Regions from separate parts of the Robertmurraya sp. FSL R5-0851 genome, predicted to be linked through region 3. Evidence: riboswitches for the same ligand, from Rfam matches in the RefSeq annotation. Region 3 holds a riboswitch; each other region holds the start of a gene.
What was found. A riboswitch is a leader RNA that binds a small molecule or an ion and turns the genes downstream of it on or off. The one in region 3 is predicted to bind cobalamin.
Positions count from the first base shown of each region.

Region 1: linked by a shared signal. The riboswitch ahead of cobJ (precorrin-3B C(17)-methyltransferase) and the one ahead of MKX65_RS01215 (helical backbone metal receptor) in region 3 are both predicted to bind cobalamin.
Region 2: linked by a shared signal. The riboswitch ahead of MKX65_RS03265 (ribonucleoside-diphosphate reductase subunit alpha) and the one ahead of MKX65_RS01215 (helical backbone metal receptor) in region 3 are both predicted to bind cobalamin.

Region 1 is NZ_JBBOOE010000001.1:2,391,600-2,402,263, reverse strand. It holds partial or broken gene MKX65_RS12100 (DUF421 domain-containing protein) at 1-293, shown strand, start outside; gene MKX65_RS12095 (phospholipase D-like domain-containing protein) at 646-2,139, shown strand; gene MKX65_RS12090 (hypothetical protein) at 2,374-2,691, shown strand; gene MKX65_RS12085 (hypothetical protein) at 2,699-2,953, shown strand; gene MKX65_RS12080 (DUF421 domain-containing protein) at 2,977-3,660, shown strand; gene MKX65_RS12075 (DUF3231 family protein) at 4,030-4,575, shown strand; gene MKX65_RS12070 (EAL domain-containing protein) at 4,734-5,258, opposite strand; cobalamin riboswitch at 5,416-5,593, shown strand; gene cobJ (precorrin-3B C(17)-methyltransferase) at 5,730-7,352, shown strand; gene cobK (precorrin-6A reductase) at 7,362-8,138, shown strand; gene MKX65_RS12055 (precorrin-8X methylmutase) at 8,128-8,793, shown strand; gene MKX65_RS12050 (cobalt-precorrin-5B (C(1))-methyltransferase) at 8,768-9,904, shown strand; gene cbiE (precorrin-6y C5,15-methyltransferase (decarboxylating) subunit CbiE) at 9,879-10,664, shown strand, end outside.
Region 2 is NZ_JBBOOE010000001.1:626,648-637,311, reverse strand. It holds gene brnQ (branched-chain amino acid transport system II carrier protein) at 1-249, shown strand, start outside; gene MKX65_RS03290 (hypothetical protein) at 375-821, shown strand; gene MKX65_RS03285 (YxcD family protein) at 809-1,096, shown strand; gene MKX65_RS03280 (PAS domain S-box protein) at 1,131-2,576, opposite strand; gene sda (sporulation histidine kinase inhibitor Sda) at 2,729-2,851, opposite strand; gene MKX65_RS03275 (flavodoxin domain-containing protein) at 3,408-3,884, opposite strand; gene MKX65_RS03270 (ribonucleotide-diphosphate reductase subunit beta) at 3,865-4,911, opposite strand; gene MKX65_RS03265 (ribonucleoside-diphosphate reductase subunit alpha) at 4,932-7,217, opposite strand; cobalamin riboswitch at 7,357-7,554, opposite strand; gene MKX65_RS03260 (DHA2 family efflux MFS transporter permease subunit) at 8,089-9,630, opposite strand; gene MKX65_RS03255 (TetR/AcrR family transcriptional regulator) at 9,796-10,664, shown strand, end outside.
Region 3 is NZ_JBBOOE010000001.1:220,373-231,036, reverse strand. It holds gene MKX65_RS01250 (D-alanyl-D-alanine carboxypeptidase family protein) at 1-507, opposite strand, end outside; gene MKX65_RS01245 (VOC family protein) at 630-1,013, opposite strand; gene MKX65_RS01240 (cob(I)yrinic acid a,c-diamide adenosyltransferase) at 1,041-1,604, opposite strand; gene MKX65_RS01235 (histidine phosphatase family protein) at 1,621-2,217, opposite strand; gene cobS (adenosylcobinamide-GDP ribazoletransferase) at 2,166-2,951, opposite strand; gene MKX65_RS01225 (adenosylcobinamide amidohydrolase) at 2,990-4,468, opposite strand; gene MKX65_RS01220 (FecCD family ABC transporter permease) at 4,470-5,531, opposite strand; gene MKX65_RS01215 (helical backbone metal receptor) at 5,494-6,465, opposite strand; cobalamin riboswitch at 6,609-6,795, opposite strand; gene MKX65_RS01210 (glycerol-3-phosphate acyltransferase) at 7,004-7,561, shown strand; gene MKX65_RS01205 (aminotransferase class V-fold PLP-dependent enzyme) at 7,772-9,346, shown strand; gene MKX65_RS01200 (hypothetical protein) at 9,419-10,183, opposite strand; gene mgtE (magnesium transporter) at 10,432-10,664, shown strand, end outside.

The sequences.
Region 1 (10,664 bases), 2.2 Mb from region 3:
AATATGCGATTTTGGAAGCAACAGGTGAAATTAGCATTTTTCCAAGAAAAGAATTAGTTCCTATTACTCCAAAAGATTTACATATGAAAGTGGAATACCGCGGATTACCCATAGCCGTTGTCATTGAAGGGAAAGTGCAAAAGCGTAAATTAAAATTTATCAACAAAAATGAAAAGTGGTTAAAGGAAGAACTAAAGGCAAAGGGATATCTTCAAATCAAAGATTTTTTTTATGCTGCTGTTAGAGATACCGATCATTCATTAACCATTAACAAAAAAGATGTTAACGACTAATTTTAAGACGATTTCCTCCCAATATAAATTAATGTTTTCTCTTATTTACTCCTTATTGCATTTACCACTTTCATTTTCCAAATTTATAAAAAATTATACCTATATTTAGGAATTTACCAGATGGTAATTTTCAAAATCACTAAGTCTCTAGTTAGGACAGTGCCCAGATCATTACGCCTTTCTTGATGTCAGAACTTTCCCAACCTTAATTCTCTTTTTTTCGTTCTTAATATCTTATACAAGTTCTTATAAAGGTAGTCCATAATATATAACAGACAATCCCTTCATATTCCATACGTATACTGGTTACATAGTTTGTACATGTTAAGAGAAACAGAAGGAGGGATTCCAGTTGGAGTGGATTTTTTATCTATACCTGTTAAATACGTTCTTTATCTTATTCATAGCAATTTGGGAAGTTCGTCGGCCTGCCAAGGCTTTGAATTGGATAATAATCGTCCTTTTTTTACCTGTCATTGGTTTCTGGCTATATCTTAGCATATCAAACCCTAAGTTTATTCATCGAAAAAGATTGACCTGTTCTAAAAATGAATCTAACAAATTACCTGAGACATTCGGTGCTTCAGCATCGGTAATTGCCAATGCTTTACGGCATTTCACTGTGAATGGGCTTCGAATGGGCCAAGTCCAAGTGTTTAACAATGGGATAGCAAAATATGATCAACTCCTTGTATCCCTGCAAAAAGCCCAAGAAACCATTGATCTGGAATATTTCATCTATCGGAACGACCAAATTGGTAATCGAATCACAGAACTGCTAATCGAAAAAGCATTAAATGGAGTGCAGGTTCGTTTTATGAGAGATAGCTTGGGGAGTTATAAATTCCCGCGTGAAAAAATCCGGCAGATGGTTGAAGCAGGGATAGAATGCAGGACAATATTTCCTCTGCGATTTCCCTGGATTTTGTCCAATTGGAATTATCGGGATCATTGTAAGATTGTGACGATTGACAGAAAGGAATCCTTTACTGGCGGTATGAACGTTGGGTATGAATATACAGGATTAAAGCCAGACGTAGGATTTTGGAGGGACACTCATTTGCAAATTATAGGGGAAGCAACAGGCGACTTGCAGACTGTTTTTGATGTTCATTGGGAAATCGCTGTGCCGGAAAGGATAAAATCAAAAACAAATTTGAAAACAAAATCAGAGGTAACGAAAATCAATTCAATCGGCAGAGCAGATCATTCCAAATGGTCAGCCGAATTGGGATCAGAGTTGAGCACCCTTGATGATAAAGAAATGGACATATCCGGAAAAACTAGGACATTGCATAAAGCGTATATCCATACGTTGGAAGGAAACCCTGGAATTCCTACCCCAGTCATTCGGCAAGCTTACTTTATATGTATAACACAGGCGACCAAGACTATTGATTTAACAACACCCTATTTTGTACCAGAAACGGATATTATCATGGCATTAAAGACAGCAGTAACTCGTGGTGTCCGTGTAAGATTGCTGGTTCCTCGCCACAATAATCAAAAAATCGTGGGTCTTGCAAGCCGTACTTATTACGGAGAACTTATAGAAGCTGGAGTTCAAATCTACCAGTACGACAAAGGAATGATACATGCGAAGGTGTTGACCATCGATGAGGAGATTGCTGCCGTAGGCTCAGCAAACTATGATATGAGAAGTTTTCGCCTGAATTATGAGGTGTGTCAAGTCGTGTACAGTGCTGATGTGGCAAGGGAACTCACAGAGCAGTTCGAGAGGGATCTTACTGATTCTGTACCATTAAGAATTGAAGACTTGTTGCAACGATCCCTGACCGAGCGCATTGTTGAACAGGGTGCTCGCGTGCTTTCTCCATTATTATAAGTTGATGTATCCTGTTTTTATTGTTCTATCTTAAATCTAGATTTAACTTTGTTTTTAATATATTTCTGACTTATTTGAAAAAAAGTCGAAAACCCGTGTATTATAAGAACTTCCAACAATGGTTTTTTTCTTATTTACGATGGAAATTCATTACTAAAAAACGGTAATACTAAAAAGGCAGCTCAAAGAGTTTGAATTCAAAAATATCTGTTACCTTTTCATTTAAATATAGAGGTGATATCAATAGATAATATATTTGAAAATCTTAAGGAAATACGTTTATTAGAAGATAAGCTCTATCATTTAGAATTAAATAGTTGGCTAAAAAATGAGTTTTTAACTTGGGAATGGTGGATACTAGTCGTTTTTTTAGTTGTGCCTTGGGTTATATGGGCTAAACTTGTTAAACGAGACATTATTTTAGAAATTTTGTTATTTGGTACCATAATTATCTTGACAACAACCTTATTAGATGTAGTTGGTGCACAATACAGTTTTTGGGATTACCCCATTGCATTCCTACCTTTTATTCCCAAAGGCCTTTCCTTTTGATTTTTCAATGGTACCTGTAGCTTACATGTTGTTATATCAATATTTTAGAACATGGAAATCTTTTATTTTAGCCCAGATCATTATGGCACTAACATATGCCTGTATAGGTGAACCCTTTTGCGAGTGGGTCAAACTTGTTAATTATTTAGAGTGGAGATACAGATATTCATTCATATATTACATCATTGTTGGAATTGTAACTCGAGCTTTAATACTAAAACTAGCCTCTTTATCTAAACCTCAAGATCTTACAACTAAGTAAAATTTAAATTGGAGGAAAAAACTTTGGAAGAAGTTAATATTGGTTTACTGACGATCAAAGTCATCGTTGGTTTTGCAACTTTATTTTTTATCATTATCATAACAGGCAGAACATCCATCTATCAGTTAACCCCGTTTCACTTAGTTTTTGTGTTAGTACTTGGAGATTTTTTAGGAAATAACATTTATGAAGATAAGGTAGGGATTTTTCATTTTTTATATGCCATCGGATTGTGGACGTTTCTTATGTTGGGAATAGAGTTTATGACTCTAAAAAATAAATCGACACGCTCTCTCTTATTAGGCAATCCTAACATCATCATTCGAGATGGTGTTATGGACAGAAAGTTACTTACAAAGAACAAATTGGATGTAAATCAAGTATTGAGTATACTCCGTCAAAATAATGTCTTTTCAGTTCGCGAAGTCAAATACGGTATATTGGAAGCTAATGGGCAAATAAGTTTATTATTAAAATCCAAGTATCAAAAACCAGACAAGCAAGATCTCAATCTTCCAGAAAGTCCAGTAGACCTCCCAACATCGTTAATTATAGATGGGGAAATTTTATGGGATAATTTACATAAACTCGGATTTGATCAACAGTGGTTAGATAACCAATTAACTACCAATGGATATGATAATGTAAAGCGTATACTTTACGCAGATTGGCGAGAGAGTGAAGGCATACATGTAAGTCCTAAATAAAATTTGTTAGGATAAGAGCACATCAATTTTCTTGGTGAATATAAACTTTAGTCTTCAACAATCAGGCGCTTTAATGAAGTAACTAAAGCCTAATTTTTCACTTATAACACCGAGAAATTAGACTTTTTATATTTTGGTTTCCTTAACGTTGTAAATCCGCATTTTCCTGACGCTACCCCATGAACAGGATTTTGATTCAGAAATTATCCCCTTTGAAAAAGAAATACAAGACGCATTGGATCGTATAAGTGAGGGATAATCATGAATACTTTGTCCCGCTCTATAATAAATTACATGAGGTCCCGCTGAATAATAACTAGTTAAATGACAGAAATTATGGAGTATGTAATGAGTTCAGGAGGGATTGACATGTTAAATATTATAGAAACTATTATGGATGCAATGAAATCACAATCTGACCAAGACAAAGACCAACCTCTTCATGTGGGAGAAGTGATGGCGTGCTGGATATATTTATCAGGCCTTGAATTAGCCAAAGTATCTGTTCAAGCGGGGATCAATACGACTTCTGATGAGGAACTTAAAGCGATTCTTGAAGAAGATATGAAATTAGGGAACAGTCAAAGACAAAGACTCCATGATTTCTTGATTAAGGAAGGGGTTCCGTTACCTACTGCCCCTGAAGATATGCCAAAATCAGATTCTAATGATATTCCTCTTGGTGTTAAATTAACGGATGATGTACTTGCAAATGAGTTATCCTTAAAGATTGTTAGTTTAATTATGCAAGCTGCTGGTGCTGCATCCGAATCCATTCGTACAGATGTGGGTTTAATGTTTATTCAATTTCAAGCTGAAAAATTTGCATTTGCTACTAGATTAAAACATTTGATGCGTAAGCGCGGTTGGATTAGAGTACCACCTTTTTACCATCCGCCTGGAACCCAGATTTAGGATCATGTGGGGACAGGTTCACTGTCCCATTTTTTCGTGGTTTTGCTAGCTATATTGAAATACATATATTTTTCTAAAACAGAGTTATCCTAACTCACAGTAAAAGTGATATTCATGAACCCAATCATTTTGTGGGGTTTGAATGAATATTAGTTTTACTAGTTATTTAAAATCGGTTTTTTAAGTAAATAACAGAGAAGCTCGTCCTCGCTAAGAGGATGGCTAAAATAGTAACCTTGAAGCATGTCACATCCGTTTTCAGTTAGGAATTTTGCTTGTTCAGATGTTTCTACACCTTCTCCAATGACCTTTAACCCTAATTTATGTGCCATAAAAACCTGGTCCTCTTTATTTTGTGAAATATCCTTAATGAAAGAACGGTCGATTTTTAAAGTATTAATAGGAAAAGACCTAAAATAACTGAGGGAACTGTAACCTGTTCCAAAGTCATCAATGGATATAGAGACACCGAGAGACTTTAAATCCTTGAGTATCGCAGTTGTAAGTTGAACGTCTGCTGTCATACTCTCTGTGATTTCGAAATGTAATCTTTCAGGCTTTATCCGCTTGTTTCTAATGATGTTCGCCACCATTGACACAAAATTGGGTTGGTAAAACTGACGGATGGAAAGATTCACGGCTACGTTGATGTAGTCATATCGTTTGACGCTAACATCTGCAATTGTCTACAGGCTTGTTCAATCACCCATGTACCAATTGGGATAATCAATCCATTCTCTTCTATTCCATTAAGTGGAATATTCTAGTGGAGGTTTTTATTAAATTTTCAAAAAAAATAGTATGTTAACCGAGTTTATATGGTATATTTATAAAAAATTTAATAATTAAATTTAAATAAGTGCTCACATTTGTGAGGTAAAAGGGAAACTAGTGAAAGTCTAGTACAGCCCCCGCTACTGTAAGAGCTGATGAAATTACAATGCCACTGAGAAATCGGGAAGGTGTAAGAGTAAAAAGAAGCTTAAGTCAGGAAACCTGCTTATTTAAACGACACTTGCTTTTCGGTGGGAGAAGTATAGGCGGGACAATTATACCTATTGTTTTTGTATTTCAGTATGCTTTTTATACTGTCATTTCACATGCCTGTATTCCCTTTAAAAGGAGTACAGGCATTTTTATTTGGAGGAAAGCCTATGAAAAAGGGGAAAATTTTTGTTGTTGGCTTCGGTCCCGGTGATCGGGAGCATATTACTAATCGAGCTGTAGTTGCCTTGCAGCAAAGTGATTGTATTATTGGCTATAAAACATACGTGGAGCTAATTGAACATTTGGTAACAGCAAAATCCATTGTCAGTACGGGTATGACTGAAGAAGTGTCACGTGCACAGGATGCAGTAAAGAAAGCGGAAGCAGGTCATATTGTCTCAGTAATTTCCAGCGGAGATTCAGGGGTATATGGCATGGCTGGATTAGTGTATGAAGTGCTGATTGAGAAGGGTTGGACTGAGAAAGATGGAATTGCGGTTGAAATTGTTCCAGGTATATCAGCCATTAATTCTTGTGCGAGTTTATTGGGGGCGCCAGTCATGCATGATTCCTGCACGATCAGCCTAAGTGATCATTTGACGCCTTGGACTGTAATAGAAAAGCGTATTGAAGCAGCTGCGATGGCGGATTTTGTAATAGCTTTATATAATCCGAAAAGCGGTCGGCGAACACGACAAATTGTAGAGGCACAAAATATTCTATTAAAATATCGTTCTCCTGAAACACCGGTGGGACTTGTGAAAAGTGCTTATCGTGAAAATCAAAATGTTGTGCTCACAACACTGGCTGAAATGCTTGAACATGATATTGGAATGCTAACAACGGTTATTATTGGGAACTCTTCTACGTTCTTTTATGACAATAAAATCATTACCCCTCGAGGTTATCAGCGAAAATATACTTTAGGTGAAGAGAAGCAAAGCTTAAAACCGCATCAGCGTTTGAAAAAGGAAGCCGAGCCATGGGCGTTGAATCAAGAAACCGGGGAAGCGCAAGCTGGGTATGAGCAAATTGAAAGAAAAAAACAAGAAGTTACCTCATTAGATTTGGCCTTAAAGGCTTTATCCATGGTGACTAAATCAAAAATAGAACATCTGCATGTAGTTCAGCAGCCAATCGAAGATATATTTGAATTTGCTGTTTCACCTGGTGTTGCCAATAAATTTATTACGCCTGATCAAATGCGCGTATTGGCAGAAACCATTGGCGACACAGGCACCATGGAATATACACCGGATCATCGTTTTTTAGTAAAGATTCCAACAACACAGCCTGAATCGATAGTTGAAAAACTAGAACAGAATCATTTAACTGTCATGCCTGTGGGCGATGTTTTAAATGTAAAAGCTTGTGATTTTTGTTACGGGGAAAAAGCAGAATCGATTCCATACGCAGAAGAAATAGCAGCAAAATTAGGGGGCTTAAAGCTTCCAAAAGAATTACATATTGGTTTCAACGGCTGCGGTATGGCATGTTATCGGGCAGTATTCGATGATATCGGGATCGTTTACCGCAAGAAAAAATTTGATTTATTTATTGGCGCAAAGCCGGTTGGCCGTACGGCCCATGCTGCACAGCCTGTAGCAGAGGGAATTGAAACCGATCAACTGCTGCCGTTACTTACGAAAATTATTGAAGAGTACAAACAAAATGCCCATCCCAATGAACGCCTTTTTAAATATTTTAAACGCGTGAAAAGTATTCAGTATTTTAACTACCAGGATATGAGCTCCAAAATTGAAGTCGAGCCGGCACCATGTGGAGATTAGGAGGAACACATGATTTTATTTTTAGCAGGCACAAGTGATGCGAGAGCATTAGCCATTCAATTGCAAAACCAAGGCTATCCTTTATTAGCAACAGTTGTCACAGAATCTGCAGCCGAAAGTTTAAATGCCCATCATATTCCATATCAGGTAGGGCGGTTATCAGTTGATGACATGATGGCGCTAATTCAGAAGCGAAAGATGACCTGTGTCATTGATGCCAGCCATCCATATGCGGAAGAAGCGTCGAAAACCGCAATGGCAGCAGCAAAAGCATGTGATATTCCCTATATTCGTTATGAAAGGCCAGAAGAACAGTTTATATCTCCACTAATTACACAAGTTGATAGTTATGAAGAAGCAGCTAAATTAGCTCAATCTCATAAAGGAACGATTATGCTGACAACAGGTAGTAAAACGTTAGAGATATTCGCCAAGTATTTAATACGTGATGAAATCCGGCTTATTTGCAGAATGCTTCCGAATATAGGAAATATGGAAAAGTGCCATAGTTTAGGTATTAAACAAAAGGACATTATTGCGATCCAAGGCCCATTTTCGCAATCATTAAATAAAGCGCTATGTGAGCAATTCAATGTGACTCTAATGATTACAAAAGAAAGCGGCAAAGTGGGATCTGTAGATGAAAAAATGACAGCTGCTCTGCAATTAGGGATTCCTGTTATTTTAATAAAAAGGCCAGTGATTTCATATGAAAATTTTTGTACTTCTTTTGAAGAAGTAACTCAACTATTGGGAGGTTTTATTCTTGGCAAACATGAACTTTAATACAAAATTTATTCCTATAACGGTAGATCCAGACAAGATTTATGATCACAGTTTCGCCATTATTAAAGAAGAAATGGGTGAACATTCATTTACAGAAGAGCAATGGCTAGTTGTTCGGAGGGTGATTCACGCTTCAGCAGATTTTGAGTTAGGCCGTAGCATGATTTTTACACCTGATGCCATTGAGGCAGGGATTCAATCGATTTTAGCAGGCCGTCATGTAGTGGCGGATGTACAAATGATTGAAAGCGGTTCTGGCCGCAAACGATTCCAAAAACATGGCGGGGACTTGCATTGTTATATTGCGGATGAAGATGTCTCAAAGGAAGCAAAGGCTCAAGGAACAACACGGGCTATTATTTCCATGCAAAAAGCAACGCGTTTACATGAAGGAGGGATTTATGCCATTGGTAATGCGCCAACCGCGCTGTTGGAGTTAATTCGTTTAATTAAAGAAGGTGAGGCAAAACCGGATTTAATTATTGGAATGCCAGTTGGCTTTGTTTCAGCGGCAGAGTCGAAAGCCGAGTTAGCAGTGCTGGAAGGAATTCCATTTATTACGAACGTAGGGAGAAAGGGTGGCAGTACAGTGACAGTCGCTGCACTTAATGCCATTTCGATTATGGCGGATGAACGAGCAAAAGAAACGAAATAAAAAAGACCCTTCACAAATGCGCCATGGCTACACGACAGGAGCCTGTGCAACAGCCATGACAAAGGCAGCATTGCACGCTCTTGTCGTAGGAAAGGTACCAGATGAAGTCACGATTTATTTACCGGCTGGTCAGTATGCAACATTTAAAGTATCCGCATTTCAAGTGTCAGAAGACAGGGTAATGTGCGAAACGATCAAAGATGCCGGGGACGATCCTGATGCTACCCATCAAGCACGAATTCAGAGTACCGTTTGTTATTCAAAAGAAAAAGGCATTCATTTAGATGGCGGGGTTGGTGTTGGGCGAGTGACAAAAGCGGGACTACCTGTGCCAGTTGGTCAAGCAGCGATAAACCCCGTGCCACGTAAAATGATTTATGGGGTTGTACAAGAAGCAATTGAAAAATTCAAATTGGATTGTGGAATTGAAGTAATCATTTCTGTACCAGATGGTGAAGAAATTGCAGAAAAAACATTGAATGGGCGGTTAGGCATTATCGGCGGAATTTCGATATTAGGTACACGGGGAACAGTGGTTCCGTTTTCCAGTTCTGCTTATATGGCAAGTATTGTACAAGCCATCAATGTAGCAAAAGAATCAGGATGTGAGCACTTAGTCATTACAACGGGTGGACGCAGTGAAAAATATGCTATGCAGCAGTATCCTCATTTACCAGAAGAAGCATTTATCGAAATGGGCGATTTTGTTGGTTTTACGTTAAAAAATATTGCACGGAAGAAGATTTCGAGTGTCTCGTTAGTAGGGATGATGGGGAAGTTCTCAAAAGTTGCCCAAGGCGTGATGATGGTTCATTCAAAAAGTGCACCGATTAGTTTTGAATTTTTAGCAGGTATAGCCAATAAAGTGGGTGTTGATGAAGAGACACAGCAAGAAATTTTACAGGCGAATACAGCTTCACAAGTTGGTGAAATGCTTCAGGGAAACGAGGCATTCTTTGCAGCACTTTGCAAAAACTGCTGCTACTATGCACTTAATCATATGAACACTGAAATGAAAGTGTCGACAACCTTGTATTCCATGAATGGAGATTGTTTAGGAAAGGCTGAGAATATTGACAAATTGGATGAAGATGATTGGTATAGGGGATAATGGCGCGGAAGGATTGCTCCCCCAATATACAAATTGGATCGATGAATGTGATGTACTTGTAGGCGGGGAGCGTCATTTGCAATTTTTTCCGGAATTCAAAAAAGAAAAAAAAGTAATAAAAGGCGGTTTGTCAGTGTTAACAGCTGAATTACAGCAAGAAACACGAAATGTCGTTATATTAGTATCCGGTGATCCACTGTTTTATGGACTTGGCAGTGTTCTTGCGAAGAAGCTTCCATTAGAGATTTATCCTTATACCAGCTCGGTACAGCTCGCTTTTTCTAAAATGAAGGAAAGTTGGCAGGATGCGTATATTGTCAGCTTGCACGGCCGATCCATAAAAGGGTTTGCACAAAGAATTGATGGGCGTAAAAAAATTGCTGTTTTAACAGATGAAATGAATTCTCCGCAGGCAATTGCAACGTATTTAAAGCGATTTGGAATGACAGAATATGATGCCTTCGTTGCTGAAAATCTACAAGGTGAAAACGAACGTTGCCGCTTTTTTACCTTAGACGAGATGGAGCAAAGCTCCTTTTTTCCATTGAATGTTGTGGTTTTAAAACAACGAGTGTCGGTCGAACGCGCCTCTATTGGAATTTCGGATGATGCTTTTCTTCAAAGAAAGCCAGATAAAGGATTAATTACGAAAAAAGAAATTAGGACTCTTTGTCTCCAGGAGTTAGGAATTAAGGAAAATAGCATTGTTTGGGATATTGGAACCTGCACAGGTTCAGTTGCAATAGAGGCATCGAAAATG
Region 2 (10,664 bases), 410 kb from region 3:
TACAAAAATATTCGTAAAGTATATGGCAGCGCAATGTTATTTACCGGTATTTTTGCTGTAAATAGTGGCCTTGCTACAGCTGGAGTGAACCTAGGATTTTTACAATCGGTGGCAAAGGCACTCCCATTTGCCTCTGTTGGTCTTGAATGGATCATTCCTGCTTTCGTTGGAACAGCTATCGGATGGCTCCTTGGAATCTTTGAAAAAAAGCCCGTTCCATCCCAACTAGTAGAAACGAAAGCATCCTAAGCCCTCAAAAATAGAATGGAACCTCTTTCCATTCTATTTTTTTTATAAAAAACGAAACCCTTTCATCCTTACTTCGTATACAATAGAGAAGTAGAAATATACATTACAGGGGGAAAACAAAAGGAATGAAAAAGTTACTATCAGCTTTGCTAATGGCAGCACTTATTTTTTCACCAGTTGGAAACATTGTGTTCCAAGATCACACCACGACAGTGGAAGCAAAATCGTATAAATCAGGAAAGAAAAGCTTCAACAATAATTCAAATACAACGACCAATAACAACAATTCATTCTTCCAAAATAAAAAATCGGATTCGACCACAACTAATAAATCTACCACTACAGCAAATAAAGGATTCTTCTCCGGCGGTCTGATGAAGGGACTTATGATCGGTGGACTTGCTGGTCTATTATTTGGTAGTCTATTTGCAAACATGGGAATCTTAGGTTCCATTCTTGGATTCATGGTCAATGTGTTTGCTATTATCATCTTAATTAGTGTCATTCGCATGGTTTTTACCGCTCTTAAAAAGAAAAAGAAGCAAGAGAATACGAACCCATGGAGAAGCTAATTATTCCCGAACAAGATATTATTAATGCAATTTGTGTTTATATCGCTAAGAAAAAGCAAATCAAACCTGAAGCAGTCGAAGTAGAGCTTATGTATGATGATGATTACGGCTTTTCTGCTGAAGTGTTCGTGGATGATCGAAAACAAGTGCTTATCACTGCGAATTTAATTGAAGCGTTACGCCTTTGGATCGATGAATATTTAGGAAGAGATCCATATGCTCCAATCAAGCTACATTTAGACGACAATGAAGGAATCATTGCTTATATTGGATAAAAATAACAACCTCATCCACACTCGGATGAGGTTATTATATGTTACTAAAGCTTGGTAAAACGATTTCAATCGTTGTTCCTATATTTACTTCACTTGAGATATGTACGGTGCCGCTATGGCCCTCAATAATATTCTTACTTACCATAAACCCTAAACCCGTTCCCGTTTCTTTTGTCGTATAAAAGGGCTGTCCGATCTTGGATAAAATTTCCTTTGGTATTCCACATCCGGTATCTTTGAACCGAATGGTGATACCAGAAGTCCGCATGCAATTTTCCATCTCAATATGTAATGACCCTCCGTTAGGCATGGCATCAAAAGAATTTTTCATAAAATTAATGAACACTTGCTTAATTTGGTTCTCATCACAATGAATCATTGGTAGAAGACTTTCGTGCTTTAAATCCACCTGAACACTTTTCATATTGGCTTCTGCATCTAATAGTGAAATACATTGCTTTAAGGTTAAGCGTAAATCGGTCTCTTTAAAATTGTTTTTTTGTGGCTTTGCTAGTGATAAGAGTTCACTTAAGATCAGTTCAATTCGAGCGATTTCTGACTCAACGATTTCATAATACAGCTGTTTTTCATTGGAGTTTTGCAGAAGCTTTAAAAACCCTTTAATTGCTGTAATAGGATTTCGAATTTCATGTGCAATCGCAGCTGACAACTGTCCAGCAATTGAAAGCTTTTCCGACTGAATCATTAGTTCTTCCGCTTGTTTTCGGACTGTTATATCACGAAAACTAACAACGAGCCCGTTCTTGCCCCCCTGATAGTCCTTAATCGGAAAGCTTGTAATCATAACATCCATTGTCATTCCATTTTTCTTCTTAACCGTTGTTTCGTACCCTTCCACACATTCTCCACGAAGGACCTTTTCCTTTAATGGCTCTTCTTCTTCATCTGCAAAAAATCTAACATCGCGCATTCTAATACCGATTAATTCCTGAAGATTCCAACCAAACTCTTCCTCAAACTTAGTATTAGCTTTTGTTAGAACCCCTTTTTCATCGAAGATTAAAATAGGGTCTAAATGATTATCAATAAAAGATTCTAGCTGGGAATGATTCGTCTCCACTTGTGGATCCATCTGTTTACTAGATGTGATATCAACCACTTGGCCAATAATATAATCCGCTTGTGACGTACTAACTTTATGGGCATTGATGGATCCCCAAACCACATGACCTTTCTTATGTACAAACCGCTTTTCTACTTGAAAAGAATCTACCTCTCCAGCTACTAACATTCGATAATTTGAATCTATTGTTACATAATCTTCTTCATATAATAAACATCTTAGCCCTAATTGAACGATTACTTCATTTGAATATCCTGTAAAATGACAAAAGGACGAGTTTGTTTGCACGATCTTACCATTTATCCCTAACAGCACCATTCCTAATGGGGCATGGGTAAATGCCTCAAACAATAGTTCTTTATCCATTGCGTGTAATTCCAAGTAAGTTTCTGTCAATTCCCTATCCCCTATGAACGAAAATTAGCGGATTCCCTTAAAGGTTTGCTCCTGCAAATTTATAGAATCGCCCTTACTTCTCATTAATTTAACCTGCCATACCTGCTCGTAAAGGTAACTTGTCTATCTAATAGTATCTGGCTAAAGGTCAATCACTGCTCAATTGAATAGTTTTCTACTAATTGTCTTAATTTTCTTTTGTCTACCTCTTCCTCTAATAACTGTATAAGTTCATGATCTAAAGCCAACTTCAATGCTGCAGCATAAGCATCCATCAACTATTTGTCTGATATTTTCAAAACTTACTATACCCCTTTTTCCATAAACTTGCTGCAATCCGAAAGAATTTAATAGTTATGATCATGACTTCATGAAGCGTAAATACTATTAGATTGTTTCTTCTCCCTTACGTAAGTCGTTTATACTAAAGGTAGAACAAGAATGAAGGTCGTCCCTTCCCCAGGTTTACTCGAAACCTCTATAATTCCACCATGATTTTCTACTGGTCTTTACCGGTTTCTATTTCATCTCCTGCTAGTAAAAAACTAACAAGCTCATTCATTTGCTTATCCGTCATCTGCTTTACCCTCACTCTTTATTTTAACAAAGAATGGTATTTTTAAACAAATCTTTCATTTTTACTCATTGAAATTTACATATAATTCTAGTTTAATATATTCATTTTTGTCTATAATTAAACACAAAAAAGAAGGATCTGCCTTGCGCATGCAGTCCCTCTACAAAAATAGAGACCCTCCTTTATACCCAAATTATATATATGGTAAACATTGAATATAAAAAAAGGTAGTAGGCAAGAGCCCACTACCTTTTTCACACCGTACTATAGGTCCGACTTTGAATTTTTTCTATCATTAACTCAGCCAGTTTTTCACATTTTTCATAATCCTTAAACTGTGGCTGTAATTCTACTTTTAGTGTGGCTACTAAGGAAGTATGAACATAGAGCATATCCCTAAATTCATCCACCGCTCCACAAAAGGAAGGGTAAAAGGAATCCCCCGTCCCAACCACTCCTGTGGCGAGCTCTCGAACATGTTGACGTTCTATTTCTTGGTACACAGGCTTCATTTCTACTGGAATTTCTCCATTGCCCCATGTGTAAGTTCCGATGACCAACCCATCATAGTCATCCATGTTCGCACGGAGAAAATCTTCTACTTGAAATAAATCCGTAGACATTGATCGTGATTGAAGGCAGCTTGCTACCATACGAACAAGTTCTTCTGTATTCCCCGTGACGGATGAATAGACAATCGCTACTTTTCCCTTAAAGTTCGTCAAAGCCATTGGACTGTGTCACCTTTGTATAGGTACGGGATTTCTGCTCAAAAAAGTCTGACTTGGTTTCATTAATCATTTCGTCACTAAACACTTGAATCCATGGCATTGAATTTTCACGGTCACCATAAAGATGATCCAGACCCAATTGACGAAGCCTTTTATTGGCCAGATACTCCACATATTGTCCGAACTCTTCCAGATCAATTCCGTTCATCTCTGCTAATATTTCTCCCGCCCATTCCTTCTCCAGCTCCACCGCTTCTTTGATGCGATTCTTTGCATATTGAATATTTGCTGGGTTATTGAGCTCTGGATTTTCCGTTAACATAATTCGTACAAACTGAGAAATAAAATACGCATGCTGCATCTCATCTCTTTGGATATAGCTAATCATCGTACTCGTCTTTAACATCTTTTGCTGACGAGCAAGATTATAGAAAAAGGCAAAGCCCGCATAGAAGTAGATTCCTTCTAAAATGATGGAGTTGATGGCTAGCTCGTATAAATTCTGTGCATTTGGATGGGAACGGAATTGTTCATAAGCATCCAAAATAAGTTGGTTTCTCTTTTGCACGATCGGGTCATCCTTCGCTTGATTAAAACGCGCATTTTGTTCACTGACTGGAACCAATGAACTTAATATATAGGAGTACGATTCATTATGAACAGCCTCCTGCTGAGCAATGACCGCAAAGATGGCCTTAAAGCTAGAATCGCTCACATAATCGAGCACTTGACTCATCGTTGGTGTTTGAAGGCTATCAAGGGAGGCAAGCTGCGTGTTCACTCGTAAAAAGATATCCTTTTCATGTGAAGATAATGAATCCCATTGTTTAATATCATCTTGCATATTGATTTCTTGTGCCTTCCAAAAATTAGACAGCAAGGTTTGATACAAATCATACATTTGTGGATAGGCGATATCATTCCAGTTTAAGAGACCGGAAGATTGTCCGTTAATAATACCTGTTGAACGATTTGGAAAAGTTGGATTCAACAGTTTGATTTTATTTAATGGGGCATTGATTGACATGGTCCCTTCTCCTTTCAAGCTTAGCTATGGCAAGCTTCACATTCTTCAATCTCTGACTGTGAGGTACTTCTCACATAATACGTGGTTTTTAACCCTTGCTTCCATGCTTCTATGTGTAAATGGAGCAAGTCTTTTGCTTTAATATCATGTCTCACATATAAATTAAAACTGATGGACTGATCAATATGGCGTTGACGTGCAGCGTTTTGGCGGATGCTCCACACTTGGTCTAACTCATGCCTTGCTCTACGGTAGTACGCGTATGTGCGATGGTTTAAGTCAGGTGCGGTTACCTTGAACTTAAAGTTCTTCTTTTCCTCTGCATATTCTACTGCGTACAATGGATCAATTCCATCGGTGGAACCACCAATTTTTGCCGTAGAAGAATTCGGGGCAATCGCCATCAGCCAGCCATTACGAATTCCGTTTGTTTTTACTTGTTCCTTTAATTCACTCCAACGCTCGGACGTGTAATTTCTCCGCTCGAAGTACTTTCCTGTAGCCCATTCAGACGTCTCAAATTGACTGAATGCTCCTTTTTCCTTCGCAAGCTCCATAGAAGCTTGGATGGTATAATAGGCAATATTTTCGTATAGTTCATCAGCAAACTGGACCGCTTCCTCTGATTCCCAGTGGATCGATTGTAAGGCTAATAGGTGATGCCATCCAAACGTACCTAGGCCGACCGCTCGATATTTTTGATTCGTTAATTCGGCTTGTCCGACTGGAATGGTATTTAGATCAATCACATTGTCTAGCATCCGCACTTGAATTCTGATTAATCGTTCAAGCTCATTGGCACCATAAGACTTTGCGAGATTGATCGAGGAAAGATTACATACAACAAATTCTCCCGGCTTTCTTACGATTACTAGATTGCCATCTTCGTCCTTGTATTCTTTTACAATCGTTGTACTCGACATGTTTTGGGCAATTTCGGTACATAAATTACTGCAGTAGATAGACGTTCTTCCTTCTGTACGCTTATTTGGATTTTGACGATTGACCTCATCTCGATAGAACATGTATGGTGTACCTGTTTCTAACTGTGCGACCATGATTCGGGCCATAATATCCATTGCACGGTAGGTTTTTCTTGGTAAAAGAGGCTGATTCACCGCTTCTTCGTATTTTTCCGTAAAATACTTTCTATCATTTTCATCATAAAAGTCTTCAAGTCCAAGAGGTGTTCCATTTTCGTCCTTCCAGCCCATCAGCTGCTTTACTTGGTGTGGACAGAATGTATGCCATTCCCCGATGCTTCTGCCATTTTCATCTTTTTCTAAAAGTTTTTCCATAAATAAATCTGGAATGGTAACTCCAGTGAAAATATCGTGAGCCTTTCTTCGTTCATCACCGTTATTGGTTTTTAGCTCAAGGAAGCCATTCATCACGTCTTTATGGAATATATCTAAATAAATGGCGACTGCTCCTTGTCTTTGCCCCAATTGATCGACACTTACAGCCGTATCATTAATCAATCGAATCCAAGGTACAACACCAGAGGACATCCCTTTGAACCCTTTGATATCGGAACCTAACGCACGAACCTTTCCGTAATAAATTCCGATGCCACCGCCTTCTTTACTTAAGCGAGCGATATCCCAATTGTTCAAATAAATCCCGTCAAGCGAGTCATCCACTGTGTCAATAAAACAAGAGGACAGCTGACCGAAGTTCTTCCCAGCATTGGATAAGGTTGGTGTTGCGACAGTCATATATAAATGGCTTAATGCCCAATAAGCTTCTTTTACTAACTCTAGTCTTTGGCCTTTCGATTCGTTCATCATGATAGTCATGGCAATCACCATGAATCTCTCTTGCGGCAATTCATATACCTTTCGATCATGATCTCTTGCAAGGTAACGATCGGCAAAGAGGAACAGACCAATATAGTTGAAAAGCTGATCTCGTTCCGGATTGATTCCCGCTGCTAATTGTTTAATTTCTTCCTCTGTATACATTTGCAGCAGTTTTGGAGAGTAAATTCCTTTCTCCGTTAACGTTGCTAGCAAATCGTAAAAGTCCCCATATGTATATGTGGAATCGTAGTTTCGGTTTTGTGAAGCTTGTTTGTATAGTTCCGTTAAATAGATTCGTGCGGCAACAAAAGTCCAATCCGGCTGGTCCATCGCGATTTTATTTAAAGAATAAAATAAAGCTTGTTGGCTCACTTCTTTTTTTGCTGCCTCTAATTCATTGATCATTTTTGTTATCTCTGTCGCGTCTAACTGATAAGTTGAAGAACACTCTTCAATCGCTCTTAACACCGACTTATAATCTTCATGTACATCTACTACTGTCATGCTCGTCCCTCCTGAAAATAAAAAATCCGCTAAGGTGGGTCCTTGAGCGGATGAAACGATTTCAGCAAAAGACAAACAGGCAAACACGATTTTGTCTTCTGTCGCCATCGTCTCATCTTCCCAAGTCCCCGAAGAAGTTGAAACATCTTAAGTAAGATAGGTCTCCTGACTTATGCTTCACTCTACTTTGAACCCTTCCCATTTAGGCACCTACTTCTCGTAAGCAAACTACACAGTGGTTTGTTCATTTTGTCAGCATTTACAGTTGCGGGGGCAGTTCTGGTCTTTCACCAGATTCCCTATTAAGCCGTGCGGCATCTTATCTTAAGGCAACAACACTATATATAGTTGGAATTTAATTTTATATACCCATATCTAGATAATACAAATTTAATACTAAAGGTAGTTTAGTAGATTAGCAAGTAGAAAATGTTTGTTTTGGTAAAATATTGTTGTTGACTTCGGGAGGACATGGGGCCTGTAGCTACTCACTATCGGCTGTGGATCAGGTTAAGCAACCGATCTGATAAATAGACGGAGGTATTCCGCTTAATTAGTAATTTTTTCTAAAAAAGACCTAAATAGACGGAGAGATTCCGCCTATTGTCTCAGAAAAATTGAAAATAGGGGTTTTTTCTTTGGATAAGCGGAAAACCTCCACTTATTTACCCCAAAACGAACTCCGTTCTACATTTAACGTAAAAATCTCCGGTTATTTTACTTTTGCTGGTTACTTGATTAAGGATAAGACAAATTTCAATATCTTCATGAACACCGTACTTCAAAACAGACGGTGAAGGTATCCCAATCAAAAGCACAACTAAAAAAGAAGAACTCCTTTTCATTTTCAAGGAGTTCTTCTTTTTTATATTTAATTCTCAGCTAACTTCGCCGGTACCACCTTTGGCGCCTCTTTTCCTTCTAGAGGATCCTCTGCTTGAGTGGCACGCTTGATAAAGAAAGCGAGAATGAAGGCAACAATTGAAATCCCTGTAGCCACTAGGAATGCATCGTTTATTCCTTCGAGCATCGCCTTCATCATGATCTGCTCTTTCATTTGAGCGATCATTTCAGCAGTTGGCTGTGCGACTCCTGCTCCTTGACCGGCTGCCGTCTTCATCGCTTCGTCAGCTAGTTCTTGAGCGTGTGTTTCTGTACGATTGGACATAACTGTAACGAGTAATGCGGTTCCGATTGCCCCAGCCACTTGGTTTAACGTATTGTTCATTGCTGTACCATGTGGATAGAAACGCGTCGGAAGTTGATTTAATCCGTTTGTTGAAACAGGCATCATAACAAATGACATCCCGATCATCCGGACCGTGTAAAGGATAACTAAGTGGGTATAGCTTAAATCTACCGTTAACTGACTAAACTCATACGTAGTGATCACCGTGATTCCTAAACCAATAAGCGCCAATACTCGCCCACCAAATTTATCAAACAATCTCCCCGTAATAGGAGACATAATCGCCATGGCGATGGCACCTGGTAGGAGCATTAGCCCTGCGTCCAGTGGAGAAATTCCACGAATCGTTTGAACATAAATGGGAATAAGGATCATTCCTGAGAACAATGCCATGTTGGTTACCATGGAAATAGTAGATGACAAGGCAAACATTGGGTATTTAAACACTCCAAAGTTTAACAACGGAGTGTCTTGCTTCATTTGTTTTAAAATAAATGTTACTAGCGAAATGAAACCGACGGCAATCGCCAGGTACACATGCGGACTGTCCCAGCCCTTGCTTCCTGCTGAGCTGAAGCCGTAAAGGATTCCACCAAATCCAATACTTGATAAAAGTAAGGAGAAAAAGTCTAAACGAAGATTACTCTTTTCTTTCTTATCTTTTAAAAGGAAGAATCCGATTAATACCACTACTACTGAAATAGGGGTAATAAAGTGGAAAAGCATTCTCCAATCATAGTGCTCAATAATCCACCCTGATAAGGTAGGTCCAATCGCTGGCGCAAACATGATAATTAAACCAAATACCCCCATCGCTGTTCCTCTTTTTTCAATTGGGAAGCTAACAAGCATGACGTTCATAAGCAATGGCATCATAATGGCCGATCCGGATGCCTGAAGCATACGTCCTGCTAAAAGAATCGGAAATTCGTGAGCCACACCAGCAACTAGTGTACCGATCGTGAATAAACTCATAGCGACTAAAAATAAATTACGAACAGAATATTTCTGTATTAAGAAGGCCGTAGCCGGAATTAATATCCCGTTAACGAGCATAAAGCCTGTAGTTAACCATTGAACCGTGGCAGCTTCTACCTCTAAATCCTTCATGATGGATGGCAAAGCAATATTTAATAAGGTGTTATTTAAAAACGTGATGAAAGCCCCAATTAACAGAACTCCAATAATTCCGTATGGCGGCCGTTTATCTTGTTTTTCAGCCATGTATGTTCCCCCTATACTATAAGTCCAATAAAATGTACTTCAGTTATATACTTAACATATATTATACCCTCAGTACAAAAAATGCAATGGAAAAACACAGCTAAATAATGGGTTTGTAACCTTCAGAAAAATAAGTTACTATATTTTTATACAGTGAGTCCAAATATGAATTCAGGTGATACGATGAAAGATCGGAAGCAACATGTTATCGATACAGCACATCAGCTTTTTGTAGAAAAGGGATTTCAAGCAACCTCCATTCAAGACATTTTGGATTATAGTAGTATTTCTAAAGGAACCTTTTATAATTACTTTTCTTCCAAGAACGAACTACTTATGGCCATTTTCCGAGTGATACAAAAAAAGTTTGAGCACGAAAGAAACGAACTCTTAATTGGAAAAGACCCGTCAGATATTGAAGTGTTCATTAAGCAAATGGAGCTGCAAGTGAAGACGAATCGAGCGAGTAAACTGATTCCTTTATACGAAGAAGTACTATTTTTAAATGATTCTGAGTTAAAAAAGTTTATTAGTGATTTTCAGTTACGAATGTTACGTTGGGTATACGAACGCTTTGATGAAATTTTTGGAGAGAGCAAGAAGCCTTATCTTCTGGATGCTGCCATTATGTTTACAGCTATTTTCCACCATAACCTTAAGTACGAGAGAATGGCGAATAGCTTAAAGAGTAATCCTGAGCGAGTAGTCAGATATAGTGTCAATCGACTTGTGGCGTTAATGAAGAATGTCGGGGAAACCGGTGAGCAACTTCTTTCACCAGAACTGTTGGATGATTGGTCTCCAACTTGTCATAAAAAAGATAAATCTTATCAAGAAAAGCTAACTCTAGAAATCATGAGTCTGAAAAAAGAGAGCATGAATATGCCCGACTCTGTGAAATATATTGAGCTACTTGATTTTATTCTAGAAGAACTTTTGCAACCTAATAATAAGAGGCAATTTGTAGTAGAAAGTGCTTTAGCAAGCCTAGAGGGTCACTTTGGAAAAGCAAAACTACAACAGTTACGTTCATA
Region 3 (10,664 bases):
CAAGGCCATGTCATAGGCGGTAGAATAATGATTTTCATGGTCATCTAAGCCATGCGGGTTTGCAAATACCGTTTTGGTCATGCCAATTTCTTTCGCCTTTTTATTCATCATTTTCACGAACTTGTCTAGGCTTCCCCCCACATGTTCTGCAATGGCCACAGCTGCGTCATTTCCAGAGCGGAGCATTAATCCATACACAAGGTCTTCTAGTTTTATTTTATCTCCAGGTTGTAGATAGAGAGAGGACCCTTCCGTGACAGATGCCTTTTTACTGATCGTCACCATCTCATTCATTTTCCCAGATTCAATCGCTAAAGTAGCCGTCATAATCTTAGTGATACTTGCAATACGCATTGGCGTATGAGCATCTCTTTCAAATAATACTCGTCCTGATTCTTGCTCCATTAATATAGCCCCCTTTGCAGCAATGGCATGGCTTTTTGTTGGAACAGTAGTCACCGTTGACAAAAGTAAAAGAAATACGAGTATCCATTTTAAGTGTCTCATTCTATCCCCTTTCTAACATCAGTAGCAAGGGTTATTTTTTGAGTTTGAAGGTGTTTATATTCTTAATCCATTAAAAAAACAAAAAAATCGACCCTTCGTAACAAAAAGGATCGATTTCTCTTTTAAGGAATAGGAGTGCATATTTCAATATAATGCCCGTCTGGATCTTCGACATAAGCAACCTTTTGGCCCCATGGTTTCTCTGTTGGTTCAAGTAATACCGGTACTCCTGCGTGACGAAGCCGGTCCACAAGCCTCTCAACATCCTCCGTCACAAAGCCTAATTCAAACGTATGACTTCTTTGAATACCATCTGGAATAGGCAATTCAGTCACTTCTCTTCCGCCTGCCCTTGTATTCATACTTAAGATCGTTGAGCCCGTTTCATATTCAATGTAGGAACCAAACTCATTACGTAGCTTTAACCCAAGTAGTTCTCCATAAAATTGCTTTGTTTTTTCTAAGCTGTCCACGTACAAAATGACATATCCAAGCTTAACTTCCATAGACTTTTCTCCTCTCCCCTACTTTAACTAATTTCGAAACACCTTCGCACTTCTTACATATTCCACATCTTTGACACCTAAACGAAAATTTATTACTCTCGCTAGAGCAAAAAAGTAATCTGAGAGACGGTTTACATACTGTAAGCAAACACTTGGGGTCGTTGAATCTGCCTTTGATAAACTGACAATTAGACGCTCAGCGCGACGAGCAACGGTACGAGCAATATGAATCGTAGCAGAAGCCTTTGTACCTCCAGGTAAAATAAATCGTTCAAGTGGTGGCGCTTCCTCGGTATACACATCGATTCTTTGCTCCAAGTACTGAACCGCTTCCTCAGTAAGTTTCGGAACACGCTTGGCCGTTACATTGGCTAAATCTCCTCCGCAGTCAAATAACTCATGCTGAATTTTCTCCAAGTCAGCAAGAACATCCGCAAAAACATCCGCATTTAGCTCAGCAGCTGCTTGTCCAACAAAGCAATTTACTTCATCAATCGTTCCATATGCCTCTACTCGGATATCATCCTTATCCACTCTACCACCGATGATACTCGTTTGCCCTTTGTCTCCCGTCTTGGTATAAATCTTCATTTGCTCATCATCCCCTTTAAATGGATACTTTCTCTAGTGAAAAGGCTCGTTCTCCCTTTTCAAAGGCTTTTTTCGAAAATAGTAATTCATAATAAAAATCATGGGACACATTCCAGTCCCAGTATGCTCGTTCGTCTGGTGCAAACCTAGCTAATAAATGCCTTATGACACCTGCATGCGTGACAACAAACGAACGTGTCCAATGATTATGTTTCACTTCCGAAATCATCTTGTCCCAACCACGATCAACTCTTTTTACAAACTGCTGAAAACTTTCGCCATTCGGTGTGGTCGCTTCTTTGTAATGATTGAGCCATTGATTATACTCTTCAAGATCCTTTAAGTCCTCATAGGTGCAACCCTCAAAATCACCAAAATGCATCTCTCTTAGCTCGCTCAATTGAATGGGTTTTACCTCAGGAAAGAATGCTTGTAAGGTGGTAATACAACGGCCTAAATCGCTCGTAAAAAACCCTTCATACGTCGTTACTAGCGGGGAGGGTTGATGGCATAAAGGAGAATCCGTCCACCCTAAATAGGCTTGTTTTTTATTTGCCTCTGTTAAGCCATGCCTGCATAATGCCAGAGCCACACAATCATCCATAGCAGCCATTCCGTCCCTTCTGCAGATGCTCCCAATACATCTCCGGTTATTCCCCCAAACCAGTGAACTGATTTTTTTTGAATAAATAAAAAACATAAAAAAGCACTTGCTAATAACAAGAGGAACGAGGGAGTAAGCGCTGGCATGAAAAGGCTTAATCCTATTAACACGACCATACAATAGAAAGGATAACTGAGTAAAGAAATCTTACTCAATCTTTCTCTAAAAAATGCGGCCAGTCCCTCATTCTTTGCAAGTGGAGCAAGGACTAATAACGCACCCATCACTCCCCTACTGAAAAAAGGAATGAACAGGATGACGATATACGTGTAAGAATGGGCAAAACTCGTGATTTCATATAAAAACAAATAGCGACCACTTAACAGCACAATAGCAGATAACACACCAAATGCTCCTGTTCGAGGATCGCTCATAATTTCTAATCGTTTTTCCTTGTCGCGATAGGAAAAGAATGCATCGCTTGCATCCATCCAACCGTCTAGATGAAGACCTCCTGTAAAGAAGATCCATGCCAACCATAAGATAAAAGCAATGGCGACTGTCGATAACGGGGTCCACTCTATTAAGATGAAAAGAAGGACTGAATACATGCCTCCTTGTAAAATTCCTAATAACGGGAACATGCCAACCGCACGCTTCATATGCGTGGCATCCATTGGCAAGTTCATGTTAACAGGAATGGAGGTAAAAAATTGCAAGTTCAATAGAAATGCACGGACCATTTTCACAGCTCTTCCTCCAGGACCAATTTTTAATGAGATTAACTCATGCCTTCTTTTCTCAATCTAGATTTCCGAATGGCTTCCGTTGTACATTCGAAGACTCCTCGGCTAATTAATCTACCTAGCTGAGTAAAGGAGCCTGCATATTCAATGGATGTCCCTTTTTGGGTAGCTGCAATTAAGATGCTATCCGTTGAGGTACCTGTGGCAAGTGTCCCAGTGTTTAAGTCAAGCACCTCTTCATTTTGCAACACCTTCACTTTTACTTCCGTTGCGGTCATGATGGATTGAATAAATGCTTCCTCCGATAATTCTCCATTCACGAAGATCCAAGTGTTGATTGTACCAGGCTTATAATCAAACACTTCTCGATCCATAACAGATGCGTCTATGGCATTTCCAACACCTGCCGTCACGACTACAAAAATGGAAACATTGCCATCTATATAAAGCTTATAAGAGACATCTTCAAGCTTAACAGCAGTCATCATTCCAACCGTTTCCCCTGGAAGGAAGCCATTTCTTTCTAAATAGTGGGCCATTTCTTGTTTATGGTCACTACAATTATAGGTTTTGTCTACATGGCGATTAACAAAGTTCTGATACCAGCCCGTTCCCGAACCAATCACACCAGAGCTCATTGTTTTTAATGGTTGCTCCGTTTTTACTACAATTCTTTCTGATGAAGCCTGAATCACTGATGGGTCAACTTGATAGATCTCTTCAATCTGTTCATTTTCCCACTCAGGCAATAACACCATTTGTGGAACGGGAACCTTTGGATGAGGCTGTTTGGCAATTTTCGTATGGTAAACGGTTTGAATTCGTTCTTGTTTTAACACTTCATTTGGAGTATCTTCTATCACAATCTTCCCCTCATGAAGGAGCAGAAGTCTGTCACAGTATAATCCCGCTAAATTGAGATCATGGAAAATGGAAACGACCATTAGTTCACATTCCTTTGACCACTTTTTCAACAGATCAAACAACTCTTTTTGATAGCTTAAATCTAAGTGGTTGGTCGGCTCATCAAGTAGAAGGATACGTGGTTCCTGGGCGAGTGCCTGAGCTAAGTAAACCCTTTGTCTCTCTCCACCAGAGAGATCTTGAATATTTCGGTCTTGAAGGCTCAAAGTTCCCGTTTGCTCCATAACTCGCAGGACCGTTTCCTCATCTTCTATGCTCCAGCTATGAAACCAGCCTCTTTGATGGGCATAACGTCCAAGCGATATCGTTTCTTTTACCGTGTAGGAAAAAGGATCTGCCGCATGCTGAGGCAGCACCGCAATCAACTTAGCAAGTTCCTTGGGAGAATAATCTGAAAGCTTATTTCCATCAAATGAAATGGTTCCTTCAGAAGCGGGCAAAATTCCACTAATTATTTTTAGAAGCGTGGTTTTTCCGCTTCCATTCGGTCCTAGAATACCAAGCATCTCGCCTTTATTCACTTCAAAGGAAATATCTTTTACGATTGAATGTCCTGCGTAACCACCACTGACATGCTGAATGTGAAGCATGTTAACCACTTCTTTCTGCTCTTGTTTTAAGTAGGATGACCGCAAAGACAGGTGCTCCGACCAGAGCGGTGATCACCCCAATTGGAAGCTCAATAGGAGCAATGATCGTCCTTGATACTAAGTCCGCTAATATTAAAAAGGCACTGCCTGTAAGAATCGATAACGGGAGGAGATGTTTATGATCTGGTCCCCAAAGCATTCTTGCTAAATGTGGAATCACCAATCCAACAAAACCAATCGTACCTGAAACCGCTACTGCACTTCCTGTTAACATGGACCCCGCCATCAAGATGATATGCTTTCTTCGTTGGACATTTACTCCCAGATGATGGGCTCTTTCCTCTCCAAACGACATCGCATTTAATTCTTTACCGTTGAAAATTAAGATGGCTGAACCTATTAGGAAGAATGGGAGAATAATTTTTATGTATACCCAGCCTCTCATAGAAACGCTACCTAGTAACCATCCAATAATTTGACGTAACTCCTCACCTGTTAAGGCAATCATTAATGAGATAAGGGCTCCAAGAAAGGAGCTAAAAATGATTCCTGTTAAGATAATCGTCTCCACTCGCATCGATCGCTCTATTTTTTGTGCAAAACCTAATACGAGGAAAATAGTGATAAAAGAGAACAAAATACTGAGAACAGGAAGGGTGAATGCCCCAATGACTGGAAGTGACAGTTGAAAAAACAAGGTAACAACTGCTCCAACCGAAGCACCTGAGGATACGCCTAATGTATAGGGGTCTGCCAGTGGATTTCTGAGTAAACCTTGAAAGGCAGCTCCAGCAATCGCTAGAGCTGCTCCAACAAGTCCTGCTAAGATGACTCTTGGCAGACGGATATTCGATACAATGTTTACATACATTTGGTCAACTCCATCTAGTGATATAAATGGAAAGATTTGTGCAAGTAAGATTTGAATCGTACTTAAGATCGGAACTTTCACGGTTCCTAGTGAGATACCTAGTACAATAGCCAATAGGAGAAACGAGGCTCCCATGGTGTAGGCTACTATTCGATTAGTTATTAAATACTTCCGGATATACGGCTTTTGCAAGTTCCTCTACCCCTTCAACGACCCTTGGACCTGGTCTGTTAACAAGATCTGGATTAACATCAACCACCTGCTTATTTTTGATCGCACTTACATCCGCCCAACCTTCTCTTGCCATTAGCTGACCTACAGGGTCTTCAATGTAATTATAAGTAGCAATAATGACATCGGGATTACGTTCAAGGATAGATTCTTGGTCAATGCTTGGCCAGCCCTCAAGATCTCCCGTTGCATTTTCTGCATTTATGGTTTGTAGCATGACATCCATGAATGTGTTTTTACCAACTGAATAGATATCTGGAGCTGGAGATATTTCAATATATACCTTTTTCTTTTCTGTCACTGTAGCTGCTTTTTCTTTAATTTCTTCAATTTTAGCTTTCATGTCAGCAGTTAACGCTTCTGCTTCTTCTGTTGTTCCTGTCAGTTGACCGATTATACCAATTGTATCGTAGACATCTTCAAAATTAACGGCATCATTTACGATGAACACCTTGATACCTGCATCCCTCATTTGCTGAAAACCAGCTTCAGAAGAGGCTGCTGAAGATTCGTGTGCTAACACTAAATCTGGATTAAGTGCAATAACTTTTTCAATATCTACATTGAAATCTCCTACTTTTTCAACCTCTGCTGTTTCTTCTGGGTACGTATCATTTGTTGTTAACCCCACAACTTTATCTCCTAGTCCCAATTCGTAAATAATTTCCGTGTTACTAGGAATTAGAGAAATGATTGATGCTGGTTCTTCCTCTATTACTACTTCATTATCTAATGCATCTTTGATCGTAACTGGAAAGGCCGCTTTTTCCGCTTTTTCCGTTTGACCTTCTGTGTTTTGGTTTTCTTCTGTGTTTTCCGTTGTGCTCCCACAACCAGCAAGAATCCCTAGTGATAGTACGAGTAATGCAAATAGTGCGTAAAACTTTTGGCGCATGTTCTTTCCCCCTGTATAATGTAAAAAATAAAAAACATCTTCCTACAAAGGCAGGAAGATGTTGGTATGATAGACGTTTTACACTGATTAGAAATAAAATAATAGGTAAGGGTCTGCCACACCACTCCTATCCTCGTAGGAAATTCGGTGTATAGCAATAGGCGAGTTTCCTGGCTTATGGTCATTGCTTGCTACACCTTCCCATACATATAATGTACAGTGGTATACTTGCAGCTTGCTCCCATTTACAGTGGCGGGACCGCGTTGGAATTTCACCAACTTCCTTTTTAAGTCTTCAATCATGAAAACACCTACTACTAGTCGAATTATGAAATTTTCTGCTACGTCTGATTATACACCAACCAAGCCCAAAAAACGCAACCCTTTTTAACAAAAAGGTGTCAAAAAGGTGTCAGACACCGTCCGTGGACACTTCACCCTGTTTTGTCCACCTGGGGCGGACAGTAACTTCTTATTGTGAAGAGGTTTTGCTTAGCATAATATGGAATATATACAACATAGCGCGGAGGTCATGTCTATGGTAGTAGTGGTCTATTTCTTCTTATCCTACTTCATTGGATGCATCATGTTTGGATACATTATTGGAAGACTGTTTGGAAGGATGGATATTCGGAAGGTCGGCAGTGGAAACGTGGGTGCTCGTAATATCGGGCGAAGTTTAAATAAGACGGCCTTTGTCGCTACCTTTTTAGGAGATGCGTCTAAAGGAGCGGCAGCTATCCTTCTTGGCAGAATGCTAGGCTTTTCAGAGGAAATTCAATTAGCAGGATTTCTACTAGTCCTTGTAGGACATATTTGGCCCATCACCCTTTCCTTTAAGGGCGGAAAAGGAATCTCTAGCTTTCTCGGAGGAATCATTACTTTTGAACCGACCGTAATCGTGGTCATACTCGTTAGCTTCGCCATCACATATCCTTTTTCCCGAAGTTTTACAATGTCTGGTCTGCTAAGCCTATGCATTCTTCCAATCTATTTCTTTATTGAGTCTTATACATACACCGGCGTCGGCATAATTGCACTCACCATAATCACGATTCTTTTTGCTCATCGAACAAATATAAAGGCTCTTTTCTAAAACATTGTTGCTATATAAACACTTTTTCAGAATTAAACTATATGTTTCAGCAGCCAATCAGGATTTTATCCTCCTTAGAAAAGAGCTACTCTCCAAATAGACCAATAAACTCAGCGTTATGCGGGGAAAAATCCGGCTTCTGGATTTTTCCAAAACAACAAACTTTACGAAAACAGCCAATATAAAAGAAAGAATATAGGGGGAAACCAAATGGGCTTGCTTTTTAAAATTGCAAGAAGCGAAGAAGAAATGGAGCAAATTCATAAGCTAAATTATCGTACCTTTGTCGAAGAGATCCCACAGCATCCAAAGTCTGATACAGAAAGAAGAGTTGACCCTTTTCATGCAGAAAATACGTACCTCATTTGCTTAAAAAACAAACAGCTCATTGGAATGATTGCGGTTCGAGACAAGCGACCTTTTTCCATTGATAAAAAAATTGGTCCAGTAGAAGATCATCTTCCCTTTCAAGCTCATCTTTTATGCGAAATCCGCCTCCTCGCAGTTGATGCAAAAAATCGGAACGGAAGAGTGTTTCTAGGCCTTTCCCAATTATTAGCCAACTACTGTATCAAGCAAGGGTACGACGCAGCCGTTATCTCAGGAACGACCAGACAAACAAAGCTGTACACACAACTCGGCTTCACCGTGTTTCATGATCCAGTTGGAACAGAAGAGGCACAATTTCATCCGATGTATATCACTAGAGACACCTTTGAAAAACAAGTCTCTTCACGCATAGGGATTTCTTCTAGACGGTTTATACCCGGACCCATTATGGTAGCAGATGATGTGACCAAAGCGCTTATGAGTCCACCCATCTCTCATCGCTCTAAAGCCTTTCTAACATTATTTAATTCTGTAAAGGAAAAGCTTTTGAGGTTAACCAAAGCTGCCAATTGCCAGCTTCTTCTTGGATCTGGAACGCTTGCGAATGAAGTCATCGCCATGCAGTTGAAAAAACTTTCGAATGGAGTCATTTTTATTAACGGGGAGTTTGGAAAGCGACTGCAAGGTCACGCCATCCGTGCTGGCTTATCTTTTGAAAGTTATGAAATACCGTGGGGAACATCATTTACTTTGAAAGAAATAAAGGAGGTTATCCAAAAGCATAACCCTGAGTGGATCTGGTTTACCCATTGCGAAACATCGACTGGTGTTCTCAACTCTTTAGCTGATATGAGGGAGGCTTGCGCAGAAAAAGATATAAAGATCTGCCTTGATGCTATTAGTTCCATAGGAGCTAGCCCTGTGAATCTCTCAAATATCTATCTTGCCTCAGGAGTTAGCGGGAAAGCACTGGGCTCGTATTCAGGTCTTTCCATTGTGTTTCACCAGCATTACATAAAAAAGGATGAATCGATTCCAAGCTATCTGGATCTCGGATGGTATATTGAGAACGACGGAGTCCCCTTTACCCATTCATCTAATCTTATTTCCGCTCTTCACCAAGCACTTGAAATCTATGAAGAGGACCAACCTTTCGAAAGAATTGTTCGTCAATATTTATACATTCGCGAGTTTCTCGAATCTCATGGCATTCCTGTTCTATCTAAGTTAGAGCATTCCTGTCCGGCCATTATGACGATTCCATTTCCATCAAAAATACCCTCAACCTTTATCGGAGAGGATATGGAGATGAATGGCTATTTACTACACTACGAAAGTGCGTATCTGAAAAATAATAACTGGGTTCAAATCTCTCCTATTAGCAATATTGAGGAGAAAGAGACACAGCGCATGCTATCCCAGTTTAAAGAACTAGTTACATACTATCAATCATAATAAAACCACGAGTGTCCACCCCACGCGGACAAATCAACCCAATTTGTCCACGAAGGGTGTCTGACACCGTTTTTACTGCCATTGCTTTGTTTTCTTGTCGAAGGTAAGGGTGGCGTCGAATTTGGTTTTTGACAGTTTTTCGTACTCCTCGAACATATCATCCATATTCATGTAGTCGCCGATCACCCAAATAGGTACTTCGATCTTCGTTCTGCTTTGAACCGCATCTTTAAAAGATAATAAGATTCCCTCTTTCATCAATGGTTTCAACGAAAGAGAAAGTTCAATATCCATCGGAGGGTAATCCCTCTTTTTTTTCAGCCCTAAAATACCCTTTTCTGGTTTGAACTCATTTAACTTCTCAGGAACTAAATCGGATAGTAGCCGATAAAAATCGGTTAACGTCCGGTAATAGACCTTATTCCACCATCCATCATCATGAGCAAAATAACCATATCTATTTCTCAGATGACGATTAAATGGCTGCTTGAGTTGCTCCTTCATATGCCCCATATAAAGCAGCTCGGCAATTTCCTCGCCAGATAAGGCATTTACTCCTTCAAGCTCCTCGAAATCCACCCAGCAAAAATCTCCATACCCATGTACATCGTCACCCATAAGCCGATGCAATTTCTCTTTAGGGACGTATTCTAGTAAAGTGTGACGATTAAACTCCCCCGATTCGTAGGCATGCTTAATCAACAAAAGATGATTCAAAGAATCGGAAAGAGACCGAGCAAACTCTTTAAATTCAATCCCGTGTGTAAGAACATATTGTTCACTTTCATTAAGGAATATGTAGAGAAGATCGCGTTTCTCCTGATTGCTTTTTTTCACCTAGTAAACCTCCACAATAATAGTAATATCTCCCTTAGTTATGACGAATGAACGTATAAAAAAGTTTCGATGAATTTCCCGCACTGTTCTTCTAAATAAAACTATACTATTGTATAAGCACTATATAATTCAAGCACAATCTTAACAATTCACAAACTTTTATGAAACTTCCATTTTAAAATAACTTGTTTTTCTCTATAATTAGCATGTTGCTAAAATGAACTTCTCCCACCAAAGAGGTGATACGTATGATTACAAATATGCCAGACAATCAAATTACTTTATACATTATTAAAGCGTTAAAAGAATCCAAACGAAAAGAATTTGACGCGATATTGGATGAGCTTCAGCCTTATGATGTCGCAAGAATATATGGGGAGTTGCCCGAAAAACACAAAAAGAGATTTTTATTGTACCTAAATATAGACATGCTTGCAGACCTCATCGAGGAATTAAGCAAAACCGAACAGCTCGATGTTCT